4 regions of the Sinorhizobium sp. 22678 genome follow, and region 4 is predicted to be linked to each of the others. Evidence: predicted binding sites of a transcription regulator. Region 4 holds the regulator's gene; each other region holds the start of a gene.
What was found. Region 4 encodes PhoB, which activates phosphate uptake and scavenging genes when phosphate is short. Its sites were predicted from a motif close to TGTCATNNANCTGTCAT; they were not measured.
Positions count from the first base shown of each region.

Region 1: the regulator PhoB is predicted to act here: its motif matches at 2,367-2,383, upstream of phnF (phosphonate metabolism transcriptional regulator PhnF).
Region 2: the regulator PhoB is predicted to act here: its motif matches at 1,321-1,337, upstream of ACTJKL_RS18690 (inorganic phosphate transporter).
Region 3: the regulator PhoB is predicted to act here: its motif matches at 2,255-2,271, upstream of ACTJKL_RS15250 (DUF2794 domain-containing protein).

Region 1 is NZ_JBQEMS010000003.1:94,180-97,784, forward strand. Features, by position in the region: gene scpA (methylmalonyl-CoA mutase) at 1-1,571, shown strand, start outside; gene phnF (phosphonate metabolism transcriptional regulator PhnF) at 1,592-2,326, opposite strand; gene phnG (phosphonate C-P lyase system protein PhnG) at 2,452-2,916, shown strand; gene phnH (phosphonate C-P lyase system protein PhnH) at 2,916-3,518, shown strand; gene ACTJKL_RS06055 (carbon-phosphorus lyase complex subunit) at 3,523-3,605, shown strand, end outside.
Region 2 is NZ_JBQEMS010000011.1:246,817-250,421, reverse strand. Features, by position in the region: gene ACTJKL_RS18700 (FadR/GntR family transcriptional regulator) at 1-379, shown strand, start outside; gene ACTJKL_RS18695 (NUDIX hydrolase) at 653-1,159, shown strand; gene ACTJKL_RS18690 (inorganic phosphate transporter) at 1,342-2,847, shown strand; gene ACTJKL_RS18685 (16S rRNA (uracil(1498)-N(3))-methyltransferase) at 2,864-3,601, shown strand.
Region 3 is NZ_JBQEMS010000009.1:50,322-53,926, reverse strand. Features, by position in the region: gene acnA (aconitate hydratase AcnA) at 1-886, shown strand, start outside; gene ACTJKL_RS15255 (DUF1223 domain-containing protein) at 1,126-1,959, shown strand; gene ACTJKL_RS15250 (DUF2794 domain-containing protein) at 2,287-2,697, shown strand; gene ACTJKL_RS15245 (ArsR/SmtB family transcription factor) at 2,905-3,219, shown strand; gene ACTJKL_RS15240 (SRPBCC family protein) at 3,216-3,575, shown strand.
Region 4 is NZ_JBQEMS010000021.1:72,100-75,704, reverse strand. Features, by position in the region: gene ACTJKL_RS25040 (aspartate aminotransferase family protein) at 1-829, opposite strand, end outside; gene ACTJKL_RS25035 (GcrA family cell cycle regulator) at 1,238-1,759, shown strand; gene phoB (phosphate regulon transcriptional regulator PhoB) at 1,867-2,550, opposite strand; gene phoU (phosphate signaling complex protein PhoU) at 2,661-3,374, opposite strand; gene pstB (phosphate ABC transporter ATP-binding protein PstB) at 3,464-3,605, opposite strand, start outside.

The DNA.
Region 1 (3,605 bases), on a different contig from region 4:
AGGAGTTCATGGTCCGCAACACCTACATCTATCCGCCGGAACCCTCGATGCGGATCGTCGCCGACATCATCGAATATACGGCGAAGGAGATGCCGAAGTTCAATTCGATCTCGATCTCCGGTTATCACATGCAGGAGGCCGGCGCGACGCTCGTGCAGGAACTCGCCTTCACCCTTGCCGACGGGCGCGAATATGTGCGCGCGGCACTCGCCAAGGGGCTGAACGTCGACGACTTCGCCGGCCGGCTCTCCTTCTTCTTCGCAATCGGCATGAACTTCTTCATGGAGGCGGCGAAGCTGCGCGCCGCGCGGCTCCTCTGGACGCGGATCATGAAGGAGTTCAAGCCCGAGAAGGCGTCCTCCCTGATGCTGCGGACCCATTGCCAGACGTCGGGCGTGTCGCTTCAGGAACAGGACCCCTATAACAATATCGTCCGCACCGCCTTCGAGGCGATGTCCGCCGTGCTCGGCGGCACGCAATCGCTTCACACCAATTCCTTCGACGAGGCGATGGCGCTTCCGACGGATTTTTCAGCCCGCATCGCCCGCAACACGCAATTGATCCTGCAGCACGAGACCGGCGTGACGAAGGTCGTCGACCCGCTTGCCGGCTCCTATTACGTCGAGAGCCTGACGAACGAGCTTGCCGAAAAGGCCTGGGCCCTGATCGAGGAAGTGGAGGCGCTGGGCGGCATGACGAAGGCCGTCAATGCCGGCCTGCCGAAGCGGCTGATCGAAGAGGCCGCGACCCGACGGCAAGCCGCCGTAGACCGCGGCGAGGAGGTCATCGTCGGCGTCAACCGGTACCGGCTCGAGAACGAGCAGCCGATCGACATTCTCCAGATCGACAATGCCGCGGTTCGGGCGGCTCAGATCAAGCGGATCGAGGAGACGAGGCGCCGGCGGGACTCACGGAAGATGAAGGAAGCGCTGGACGCGCTGGCCGACGTGGCGCGCAGCGGCAAGGGCAATCTGCTCGCCGCCGCCGTCGAGGCCGCCCGGGCGCGCGCCACCGTCGGCGAAATCACCGATGCCATGCGGGAGGCTTTCGGCGATTACACCGCCATTCCGGAAGTCGTCACCGACATCTACGGCAAGGCTTATGAAGGAGATCCGGAACTCGGCGTACTCGCCGGGCGGCTCGGGGAAGCGACGAAGCGGCTCGGCCACAAGCCGAAGATCATGGTAGCCAAGCTCGGCCAGGACGGACACGACCGCGGCGCCAAGGTGATCGCATCCGCCTTCGGCGATATCGGCTTCGATGTCGTCGCAGGCCCCTTGTTCCAGACGCCGGAAGAAGCCGCCGATCTGGCGCTCGCCGAAGAGGTCACCGTAATCGGCGTTTCATCGCTTGCCGCCGGCCACAGGACGCTGATGCCGCAACTCGCAGAGGCACTGAAGAAGCGCGGCGGCGAGGACATTATCGTCGTCTGCGGCGGTGTCATTCCCCGGCAGGACTATGATTATCTGATGGAGAACGGCGTCGCCGCCGTCTTCGGACCCGGCACCCAGGTGCTCGACGCCGCGCGCGCCGTGCTGGATCTGATCGAAGGCAGGCGGCGAAACGTGTAGTCCGCGCCGTCCGGCCGAGTTCAAGTCTCGATCCGGAGCTTCATCCGGTCGGCGGCAAAGCGCGTTCGCGAATATTCGACCGGGCGGCCTCCGAGATCCGCATTGATCGATTGCGTCTCCATGACGATCGCCCCCGGCGAGAGTTTCAGAAGCGAGAGTTCCTCTGCGTCCGCGTGCCGCGCGACGATCTCCGTCGAGACCCGGACGTAGTCGTCGAGCCCATGCACGGCAAAGGCCTTGGTGACCGATCCGAGCCGCCCATATTCCTCCGCCATCCTCGCAAAGCGCTCGGCGGGGTAGTAGCTGACCGCCGTCGAAAGCGGCCGCCCGTCGCCGCTGCTGACGGTGCTGAGCTCGATGAGAGGGGTGCCCGGGGGAACGCCAAGCGCAGCGGCGATTTCGCCGCTTGCCGACACTTGGCGATGCCCCCGGAGCTCGGTTCCGATTTCCTTCACCTGGCGGCCGAGGCCTTGCGAGAAGCGAGTGCGCCGCGAGATCGGATAGCTCACACGATCCTTGCGCTCGATCATCGTGCCGCGCCCCTGCACCGCGCGCACCAGACCTTCTTCCGCGAGTGCTGCCAGCGCGCTGCGCACGGTGTGGCGATTGACGCCGAATTCCGCTGCAAGGGCCGTCTCCGGCGGCACCATGCCGGTCGCGTCATAGTCGCCGTTGCTGATCGCCAGCCGTATCCTGTCGGCAATCTGCCGCCATAGCGCCACGCCCATCTGCCGTTCGACGACCTTCGCCACCATCTTCTTCGCCCCACTTCTTCGCCGCCGGTTTCTTGGCAAATGTCACAAGCCTGTCATTTGCGAAGGCTATGGAAAGGTATAAGATGTATAGTTGTCTAGATCAATAGACATTTTGGAGTGAGATGATGGACGCAGCGAAGACAAGTGATGAAGGCATCGCTCAGCGCCGGGAAGGCATGCGGCTTCTGGCGCGCGCCACGCTCGGCGAACTTTCCATGGCCTGGGACGCGATCGACGACAAGCCGGAGGTGGCGCCGGTGCGCGGTCCGGAAACCGGGCTCGTCATGGTGCGCGGCAAGATCGGCGGCGGCGGCGATCCTTTCAACCTCGGCGAGGCCACCGTTTCACGCGCCACCGTGCGGCTTGCGACCGGAGAGATCGGCCATGGGCAACTGCTCGGCACCGACAAGGCACGCGCCCGCTTTGCCGCGATCTTCGACGCGCTTTTTCAGAGCGCTGCGCATCGCGCAAGCGTCGAGGCGCTGCACGAGCAGGTGGCCGCTCGCCTTGATGCGGAAGACCGTCGCAAGGCCGAGGAAACGGCTGCGACCCGCGTCGACTTCTTCACCATGGTCCGCGGAGAGGATTGATGACGGCCAAATCGCAAATCTATAGCGGCGCCTTCGCCGATCCCGTCTTCGAGGCGCAGTCCGTGTTCCGCAGCCTGATGGACTGCTTCGCCCGCCCGGGCACCGTCGGCCGGCTTTCCACTGCTGCAGCCCCTCCGGCGCCACTCGGAGAGGCAAGCGGAGCTGTCGCGCTCACGCTCTGCGACCACGACACGCCGGTCTGGCTATCGCCGGCGCTCTCCAAATCCTCCGCGCCGAAGTGGATCGCGTTTCACACCGGCGCGGGCGTCACCGAGACGAAGGACGAGGCTCGCTTTGCCTTCTTCGAGAAGGACGCGGCTGTGCCGGGCTTCGACCAGTTCTCCCTCGGCACGCAGGAATATCCCGACCGTTCCACCACGCTCGTCGTCGAGGTGGAAGCGCTCGAGGGCGGGCAACCGCTGATCGGCCGGGGACCCGGAATCAAGAACGGGATCGTCATCGCACCGAAGGGCCTGCCTGACGTGTTCCTCGACCTCTGGGCCGCCAACCGGGCGATCTTTCCACGCGGCATCGATCTCGTCCTGACGGCGCGCGAGGCAGTGCTTTGCCTGCCGCGCACCACCAAACTCGAACGGGAGTAAGCGCATGTATGTAGCCGTCAAGGGCGGAGAAGCCGCCATTGCCAATGCTCACCGGCTGCTGGCCGACCGCCGGCGTGGCGACCGGGC
Region 2 (3,605 bases), on a different contig from region 4:
ACGCATGCGCGCCGCACACGAGAGCGGCAACTTCGCCGAAGAACTCGAAGCCGATATCGAACTGCACAATGCCATCGGCGAAAGCGCTCATAATATCATCCTGCTTCACACCCTCAGGGCCTGTTACAGGCTGCTGACCCAAGGCATCTTCTTCCACCGCAATTCCGTCTTCGACGCGCCCGGCGCACGCGACCAGCTTCTCGCGCAGCACGAGGCGATCTATGCGGCGATCATGGTCGGCGATCCGCAAACCGCCAAGGCGGCCGCGCAGAGCCACATCGATTTCGTCGCCACGGCAGCGCGCGAGGCCGAGCGCAGCGGAGAGTGGGTGCGCATTGCCCGCCTGCGCCTGCAGCAGCGCGATCGCGCGGGTTCCTGACCCGTCGCGCGCCCGACAAGCGCAAAAGTACGGATGGCGAGTGCCCCGTGGTAAAATTCCAGCCGATTTCCTAAATATGGTCATGGGACAGTGGTTCGGTCGGAACCGCGACTCCGCGCTTTGCGTTAGCTGGGTGATGCATAGTCCCGAAAAGGAAGAGCGTGAATCCGAATGAATGCGGCGCGTTTGACGAACGCATTTACAGCGGCATGCGACGGTTCATACTCGGGTCGCGCGCACTAACCACTGATTCGTTGAGGAGTATCGGGAATCTTGAACTTTCTGCACCGGCTCGCTTCTGATGTGCAACTCATGCTGCGTCGCCCGGCGCGAATGCAGTATGCGGCGCTGTGCTATCGGCTTGCCAGGAAGACGAATGCGCTGGAAATCCTGGTGATCACCAGCCGCGACACCGGCCGGTGGGTCATCCCCAAGGGGTGGCCGATGCAGGGCAAGCAGGCACACGAGGTCGCCGAGCGCGAGGCCTATGAGGAAGCCGGGGTGAAGGGCAAGGTGCAGAGGGCCGCCATCGGCGCCTACGTCTATCAGAAGCGGATGGACCACGGCCTGGAGATCTCCTGCAAGGTGCAGGTGCATGCGCTCGAAGTCGAGGATTTCTGCAAGAACTTCCCGGAGAAAGGCAGCAGGCGGCTGGAATGGGTCGACTATCGTGAGGCGGCAAAGCGCGTTGCAGAGCCTTCGCTGAAAGAGCTTATCCTCGATTTCGGCAAACGCCTCGGCCCCGACCCGGAGCAGCGGCCGAAAGCCTCCAGCAACTGACGGCGAGGCGGAAGCCCACGGCATCCGCCCCGACGACTGGTCGAACGCGCAAGCTCGCCGCAGGCTGCGACATGCCGGATCGGGTAACGCCCCGGCCGCACCCCCTCGCCCCCCTCGTCAATTCCTCTTGAATACGCCCGTTTGTGCCGCTACTGGCGAATATTACAGTTGGAGAACAGCCATTGGCCAAGCCGCGACCGCGCCTCGAAAAGCTGACGCTCGACAAGGATCTCGACAAGTTCAGCCTTGCCGAGGAAGCGTCGCATCACGTCATGCGCAGATTGGCTGCTCCCGGACTTGCCGCTCTCTTCCTGATCCTCAGCATGGGTTTCGCGGCGAGCTATTTCACCGGCGCCTCCGGTGCGGCCGTGGTGGTTGCAGCAGCGGCGGTCGCGGGCTACATGGCGATGAACATCGGCGCCAACGACGTCACCAACAACGTCGGAGCGGCGGTCGGCGCAAAGGCGATATCGATGCCCGTGGCGCTGGGGATTGCGGCGGTGTTCGAGATCGCCGGAGCGCTGATCGCCGGCCGTAAGGTCACGCTGACCGTAGAGGCCGGGATCATCGACGGCACGCAGGTGGTCGGCGCCGAAGGGCTGGTCTGGGTGATGCTCTCGGCGCTTATCTCATCGGCGATCTGGATCAATATCGCGACCTACTCGCGTGCGCCCGTTTCGACGACGCATTCGCTCATCGGCGGCATTATCGGCGCAGGGGTCGCCGCCGCCGGGCTTTCCAGCGTCAAGTGGTGGGCGATCGCCGGCATCACAGCGAGCTGGACGATTTCGCCCGTGCTCGGCGGGATCATTGCCGCACTCTTCCTCGCCTTCCTGAAGGAGTTCGTCATCTATCGCGATGACAAGATCTCCGCCGCCCGGCGCTGGATGCCTGTCGTCCTCGGCGTCACCGCCGGTTCGTTCACGGCCTATGTCGCGGTCTTTGCAATCGACCATCTGGCTTCCGTTCCGCTTCCGACCGGCCTGGCGATCGGCGGACTGGCCGGGATCGTTTGCTACATCGTGTCGAAGCCGTGGATCCACCGCCAGTCGGAAGGCCTCGAAAACCGCAACCAGTCGCTTCGCAAGCTGTTCCGCCTGCCGCTCATCTTCTCGGCCGCCCTGCTCTCCTTCGCCCATGGCGCAAACGACGTATCGAACGCGATCGGCCCGCTGTCGGCGATCGTCTCGGCTGTCGACGGCGTGATCTCGACCGCGGATTCGGACGCCCCCTTCTGGGTACTCCTCATCGGCGCACTCGGCATTTCGGTGGGTCTTCTGCTCTACGGTCCGCTGCTGATCCGCGTCGTCGGCGAGGAAATCACGCGTCTCAACCCGATGCGCGCCTTCTGCGTGGCGCTTGCGACCGCCGTGACGGTTCTGCTTGCCTCGGCTCTCGGCCTGCCGATCAGTTCCACCCACACGGCGGTCGGCGCCGTGTTCGGCGTCGGCTTCTTTCGCGAGTGGTACACGCGTCACTCGCAACGGCGGCTCGAATATGTCCGGCGCAAGACGGGCCAGACCGAATTCATGGAAAAGGGCGAGGCGAACTTTGCGGAAGTGCGCCGCCGGCGCCTGGTGCGGCGCTCCCACTTCCTGACCATCGTCGCCGCCTGGGTCATCACGGTTCCCGTGTCGGCGCTGCTCTCGGCCTTTCTCTATCTCGTCCTCTCCGGTCTGTTTCTCTAGAAGGCACCCGATACCGATGCGCGCCAATTTTCGCATGCAGCGACTGTTCATCGACAACCAGCTCCACGCCGGAGCGAAACACGAAGCCACGAGGGAGCAGTTCAACTATCTCATCAACGTCCTGCGCCTGGGTGAAGGCGCATCGCTTCTGGTCTTCAACGGCCGGGACGGCGAATGGCGGGCGGAGATAGCCATGCCTTCGCGCAAGCAGGCGGTTCTCGTCGCGGTCGAACAGACGCGCCCTCAGCCCGCCCCTTGCGATCTCGTCTACCTGTTTGCGCCTCTCAAGGTAGGGCGGCTCGATTATCTCGTGCAGAAGGCGGTGGAGATGGGCGCCGGCGTGCTGCAGCCGGTCATGACCCAACATGTCCAGGGAAAGATCGGCAGCCTCGAACGCGTTCGCGCCAACGTCATCGAAGCGGCGGAGCAATGCGGCGTGCTCGGCATCCCGGCAGTCGAGGACCCCCGCAAGCTCGAGGACCTTCTCATGGACTGGCCGCGCGACCGGCGCATCGTCTTCTGCGACGAGGGAAACGACAGCCAGAATCCACTGCCCATCCTCGAGGCAATTGCCGAACGCCGGCTGGCGCTCCTGATCGGGCCGGAGGGCGGCTTTTCGGAGGCGGAGCGGGACCTGCTGCGGAGCCGTGACTTCGTGACGGCGATCCCTCTCGGGCCGCGCATCCTGCGCGCCGATACCGCGGCAGTGGCTGCGATGGCCGTCATTCAGGCGACGCTCGGCGACTGGCGATGATGCG
Region 3 (3,605 bases), on a different contig from region 4:
ATACGTCACCCGCGAGCTCTACGCGACCAAATATGCGGACGTGTTCAAGGGCGACGCCAACTGGCAGGCTGTCCAGGTTCCGGCCGGCCAGACCTATGCCTGGGACGAGGGGTCCACCTACGTCCAGAACCCGCCCTACTTCGTCGGCATGGGCAAGAAGGGCGCCGGCATTTCCGACATCAAGAACGCCCGTGTCCTCGGTCTCTTCGGCGACAAGATCACCACCGACCACATTTCCCCGGCCGGTTCGATCAAGGCGGCCTCGCCTGCCGGCGCCTATCTGCTCGAGCACGGCGTCGGGATTGCCGACTTCAACCAGTACGGCACGCGCCGCGGCAATCATGAGGTGATGATGCGCGGCACCTTCGCCAATATCCGCATCCGCAACCACATGCTGGGCCCGAACGGCAAGGAAGGCGGTTATACGATCCACTATCCCTCAAAGGAGGAGATGTCGATCTATGACGCGGCCATGCAGTACAAGGAGGAGGGCGTTCCGCTCGTCATCTTCGCCGGCGTCGAATACGGCAACGGCTCTTCGCGTGACTGGGCGGCCAAGGGCACCAACCTCCTCGGCGTCAAGGCCGTGATTGCCCAGTCCTTCGAACGCATCCATCGTTCGAACCTGGTCGGCATGGGCGTCGTACCCTTCGTCTTCGAGGAAGGCACGACCTGGGAATCGCTGGCTCTCAAGGGCGACGAAGTCGTGACGATCGAGAATCTCGCCAACGTCCAGCCGCGCGAGAAGCGCGTGGCGAAGATCACCTATGGCGACGGCTCGGTGAAGGAGGTCCCGCTCATTTGCCGCATCGATACGCTCGACGAGGTCACCTACGTCAACAATGGCGGCATCCTGCAGACGGTTCTGCGCGATCTCGCCGCCTGATCGGCGACGTATGAACAGAAAAGCCGGGGCGTCCACATCGACGCCCCGGCTTTTTATTGTCCGGTCCACAGGGTTTTGGCCGGCTTTGCGGCAGTCACTCCAACGTGACTTTTCGTTGAAGAATACCCGTCGTATGTAGGGGTCTCCCCGCGCGGCAAACGCGTTGAAGCGACGCACTTCCGGATGGAAACGTTCCACATTTTCCCGGAAGTGCTCTAACGAGCACGAACAAAGACGCCATGATATCCGCCTGCACACCAACAATCCGACGTCTCGCCCTGGCGATCGGGCTGTTTGGTGCGTTCTGCGGAGCTTCCGCAGCGGATGACGGCAGGGCGGCCGAGAGCGGCCCGGTCAAGGATGGAGCGGTCAAGGACGGAGCGGTCAAGGACGGGGCGCTCAAGGGCGTCGTCGAACTCTTCACCAGCCAGGGCTGCTCCTCTTGTCCCCCGGCGGACGCGGCGCTCAAGAAGCTCGTCGATGAAGGCGAGGTCGTCGCGCTCGCCTATCATGTCGACTATTGGAACTATCTCGGATGGGCGGACACGCTCGCTTCCAAGGAAAATACCGAGCGGCAATATGCCTATGCGCGGATGCTCGGCCGCTACGGCGTCTATACGCCGCAGGCGATCCTGAACGGGCGCGACCATGCCAACGGCGCGGACCTGCCGGCCATCAGGAACCGGCTTGCCTTGATGGACGAGAAGGGCAAGGGTCTGTCGGTGCCGATCGCCGCCTCGATCGGCGGCGATGAAATCTCGATCAAGGTCGGTGCCGGCAAAGGCAGGGCGAACGTCGTCGTCGTCTATTTCGACCGGGCAAGGGTGGTCAAGGTCGAGAAGGGCGAGAACAGCGGCAAGGAGATCGCGTATTGGCATGCGGTGCGCGACATCCAGACCATCGGCATGTGGGAGGGCAAGCCAGCGGAATTCACGCTGCCCGCCTCGGTCCTGATCGAAGGCCAGGGCAATAGCGGTTGCGCGGTGCTGCTGCAATCGATGAAGGACAAGGAAACGCCGGGAGCCATCATCGGCGCCGCAACGGTTCTCGCGGGGCCGCAGGGAAAGCTCTGATGACAGGAAATGTTCCGCATCGCTTGCGGCGGAACAGGGGATGGTTCGGCCCGGCAGCATCGAGGGGCTGGGGCTGAGGGTTCGAAGTTACCGGACCGAACCAGCCATGTCTGCGTTCGAGAACCTCCCGCAGCATGACGGCTGGCCGGACATACGGTGGCAACGACTCTGTCCGGCAGCGGTCGGAGTGTTGCGGCGAATTGGGGCGGCGTTTTGACTGAATTGCGGCAGCCCCAAGAATTGCTGACATTGATCAACAGCTTCCGGCTTGCTTTTCCGATCGTGTGAGGCACACTGTCGTGGTCCTGTCACATTAGAAGGCCGGAAATGCCGATGACTGATGAAACGGATTTGCCGCGAGGCGAAGCACGTCACTACGGCCAGACCACCTCCGACGTGGTCGTCGATCTTCACGAATACAAGCAAGCCAAGAACCCCCCGCCCGTCACCTTCCATCGCCGCGAACTCGACCTGATCCTCAAGGTCTACGGCCGTATGGTGGGCGAAGGGGAGTGGCGCGACTATGCGATCGACCACCTGAGGGACCGGGCCGTTTTTTCAGTGTTCAAGCGCGCCGGAGAAGTGCCTCTCTACCGCATCGAGAAAAACCCGAAGCTCGCCGCGAAACAGGGCGCCTTCAGCGTGCTCAACGCTCACGGGACGATATTGAAGCGGGGCCACGAGCTCGCCCAGGTGCTCAAGGCCTTCGACAAGGTGCTGAAGCTCGTCAAAACCTGACGACATATCACTCGGAGCTGCCCCTCATCCGCCTGCCGGCACCTTCTCCCCGCAGGCGGGGCGAAGGGACAAGCGGCAGCGCTTCGCCTCGGTCCCCCTCTCCCCGCGTGCGGATTTATCCCTGAATCGGTTGGCGGCGCCAAACCGCTTGCATCGAAGCGTGCCATCCGTGTTGCGAATCAGATAAGTGTATGCTTATCTGACGTCATGACTGAGAACGACATATTCAAAGCGCTCGCTGACCCGACACGCCGTGCAATCTTCGAGAAGCTGGCGAGCGGAAGCATGAACGCCAGTGCCTTGCGCAACGGAATGGACATCAGCCAGCCGGCCATGTCCCAACATCTCCACGTGTTGCGTAATGCAAAGCTGGTGCGGGAGGAACGGCAGGGGCGCTTCGTGAACTACGAGGTCGACCCGGAGGGGCTGGCGCTCGTTGCCGGATGGCTGGCGAAATATCGCGCCTACTGGCCGGCGCGGATCGATGCGTTGAAGGTCTTGCTGAGGGATATGGATCAATGAACGATGTGGAACTGAACGAGCCGGCAAGGAATCTGGTGCTCGAATACGAACTCGATGAATCGCCCGAAAAGGTGTGGCGGGCAATCAGCATGCCTGAGTTCCGTGAGCGATGGCTGCCCAGGCGGGAACTGGCTGGGGCCGAGCCTGTCTCCACCGCACCGGGCAAGGAAATTCGCTACAGAATGCGCGACGACGAACCTCCCTTTCTCGAAAGCCTCGTGGCGTTCCAGGTCAGGCCCAGCAATGACGGCGGCACGATTCTGAGAATTATCCATGGGCTGGAGGATGAGCGGCTGGCTCCGCGAACTCCGCCGGCGGCGAACAGCAACCGGCTTTGGCTGATGCGCGCCGCCTGACGCCTCATTCTACCAAAACAAGTTAATCAG
Region 4 (3,605 bases):
CGCCATAGGTCGAACCGTGCGTGCCCGCCACCATGCCGGCGGCCGCCGCTTCCGTCGCGAGGCAAGCGCCGAGCGGGAAGCCGCCGCCGATGCCCTTGGCTACGGCCATGATATCCGGTTTGATGCCCGCCCATTCATGAGCGAAGAGCTTGCCGGTCCGGCCGACACCGGACTGGACCTCGTCGAGGATCAGAAGCAGGCCGAACTCGTCGCAAAGTTCGCGCAGCCCCTGCATGAATTCCTTCGATGCCGACCGAATGCCGCCCTCGCCCTGGATCGGCTCGACGAGGATCGCCGCGGTTTCTTCATTGATCGCGTTCTTGACCGCCGCGATATCGCCGAAGGGGACCTGATAGAAGCCCGGCGCCTTCGGCCCGAAGCCCTCGATGTATTTCTGCTGTCCGCCGGCGGCGATCGTTGCGAGCGTGCGGCCGTGGAAAGCACCTTCGAAGGTGATGACGTGGAACTTCTCGACGTGTCCCTTGGCGAAATGATAGCGCCGCGCCGTCTTGATCGCACATTCGAGCGCTTCCGCACCGGAATTGGTGAAGAACACCCGATCGGCGAAGGTCACCTGGGTCAGCCTCCGGGCAAGGCTTTCCTGCCCCGAAATCTCGTAGAGATTGGACAGATGCCAGACCTTGTCGGCCTGCGCCTTCAGCGCCTCGACGAGATGAGGATGGGCATGGCCGAGCGAGTTCACCGCGACACCGGCAGCGAAATCGAGATAGCGCGTGCCGTCTTCGGCGATCAGCCAAACGCCTTCACCTCGCTCGAAACGCAACGGCGCGCGCAGATAGGTGTCGTAAAGCGGCGTGGTTGCGGCCATGTCGAGCTCTCCTTCATTCCGGCGGCACGGACCATTCGGCCCGATAAAAATCAAAAATGCCGCCTTGCGGCGGCGACAGGCACTATTCCCATTTCGCACCGCGATGTCAACAAAACCAAGGTTTGCAGGCGCTTGGCGGATGCCGATTCCGAAGCGCGAAAAAATCGCACTCTGGGACTTGCAAAAATGCAACGCTCCGACAGCAAGTTGGGGAAAACCGCGAAATCGATTCGGCGCGATTCCGGCGACTCTTGCCACGGAGTCACCCTGCCGGTAGGTTAACATTCAATTACTAGACGCATGCGGCGGACCTAGTCACCAAAAGTATTATCGCGTTGAATCTTCGGGTTTTCCCGGAGAGCGGTGACGGATTCCGCCATCCCAACGCCGAGAACGGGGAGTGCAGAGATGAACTGGACTGACGAGCGGGTCGAGAAACTGAAGAAGCTGTGGTCGGAGGGCTTGAGCGCCAGCCAGATCGCGGCGCAGTTGGGCGGCGTCAGCCGCAACGCGGTCATCGGAAAGGTTCATCGGCTGAGCCTGCCCGGGCGCGCCAAGGCCGGCGGAAGCACGACCGCTGCAGCCCGGCCCAAACGGGCGACGTCTGCCCCGCGCGCACCGAACTATGCTGCGCGTTCCGTAACCCGCACCGTGACCCGCACGGCCGGTGCGACCGCGCTCAAGGAAGAGCTCGCAGTCGGCCTGGAAATGGACCAGGAGCTGCAGATCGACAGGAACATCGTCCTGCCGATGTCGCGGCGGCTGGAGCTCACGGAGCTTACCGAACGCACCTGCAAGTGGCCGATCGGCGACCCGCTCAAGGAAGAGTTCCACTTCTGCGGCAACGACTCCCCGGAAGCCTCTCCCTATTGCACCTTCCATGCCCGGCTGGCCTACCAGCCCTCCGCCGAGCGCCGGCGCATGCGCTGAGGCGCCTTGCTCATCCCGCTCTGGATGCACGACGAAAATCGGGGCCGGAAAGGCCCCTTTTTCTTTGCCATGCCGCAAGCCGGCACGGGCGCCAGCGACCTTCAGCCTCAGCTCTCCAGCGAATAGCCAGCGCCGCGCACCGTCCGGATGACGTCCGGCATGTTGGAAAAGTTCAGTGCCTTGCGCAGCCGCCCGACATGAACGTCCACGGTCCGTTCGTCGACATAGATGTCGTGTCCCCAGACACCGTCCAGGAGCTGTGAACGGGAGAAGACGCGCCCCGGTGAGGACATCAGAAATTCCAGCAGCCGGAACTCCGTCGGGCCGAGGCGCACTTCGCGACTGCGGCGGTGGACGCGGTGCGTCTCCCGGTCGAGCTCGATATCGCCGCAGCGCAGGAGCGTCGACAGAACCTCGGGCTTGGCGCGCCTGAGCATCGCCTTGACCCTCGCCATCAGTTCCGGCGTCGAGAAGGGCTTGACGACGTAATCGTCGGCGCCGGTGGCAAGGCCCCGCACGCGCTCGCTTTCCTCGCCGCGCGCGGTCAGCATGATGATCGGCAGGCGCTCCGTTTCCGGCCGCTGGCGCAGCCTGCGGCAGAGCTCGATACCGGAAACCCCGGGCAGCATCCAATCGAGGATGAGAAGGTCGGGCAGGCGCTCCTGCAGGCGGATCTCCGCCTCGTCGCCGCGAAGGATCGTATCGACCTCGAAGCCTTCCGCCTCGAGATTGTAGCGCAGGAGAACGCTCAGGGCTTCCTCGTCTTCGACTACGGCAATCTTCGGCAACATTCAGTAGGACTCCTTCCTACGCACGACAGCCGTCATGCCGCCGCACACGGTGGTAGGCCGCACCGAGGCGGCCGGAACAATTCTGCATAGGCACCGGATGCCGGGCGATCTCAGTCCGTCACGGAACCCAATGTCGACGTCATGTCGTCCTTCGGCCGTTCGCCCTGCGGCTGGGCGCCTGTCGCCATATAGTAGATCGTTTCGGCGATATTGGTCGCGTGATCGCCGATACGCTCGATGTTCTTGGCGCAGAAGAGAAGATGCGTGCACGGCGTGATGTTGCGCGGATCTTCCATCATATAGGTCAGCAGTTCCCGGAACAGGGACGTGTAGATCGCATCGATCTCTTCATCGCGTTCGCGAATGCTGTTCGCCTTTTCCGGCGAACGGGACGCGTAGACGTCCAGGACTTCCTTCAACTGAACGAGCGCGAGCTCGGCCAGGTGTTCGAGGCCGCGCGCAAGCTTGCGCGGTATGCCTGAACCGGCCACGGCAATCACCCGCTTTGCGGTGTTCTTGCCGAGGTCGCCCACGCGCTCCAGGTCCGCGGCGATGCGGATCGAACCCATGATCTCCCGCAAATCCGAGGCCATGGGCTGGCGTTTGGCAATGGTGACGATCGCCTTTTCGCCGATCTGCCGTTCCGCGTCGTCCAGAATGGTGTCGTCGGAGATCACCTTCTGGGCCAGGGCGAGATCGGAATTGACGAGCGCACGGACGGAGTCCGCCACCATCTGCTCGGCGAGACCGCCCATCTCGGAGATGCGGCGCGTGAGATACTTCAACTCTTCGTCGAAGGCGGACATGATGTGTGCGTGAGACATATTCGTTTCCTCGGGGGACGCGCTGTTCTGAATGGGCCTCGTTCGGTCTTGACCGGGAGGGACGGAAAAACTCCGCCCCTCTCCGGCCATCAGCCGAAGCGGCCCATGATGTAGTCCTGGGTGCGCTGATCGTCCGGGTTGGTGAACATTTTATCGGTATCGTTCTCCTCGACGAGATTGCCGAGATGGAACATGGCCGTGCGCTGCGACACGCGCGCCGCCTGCTGCATC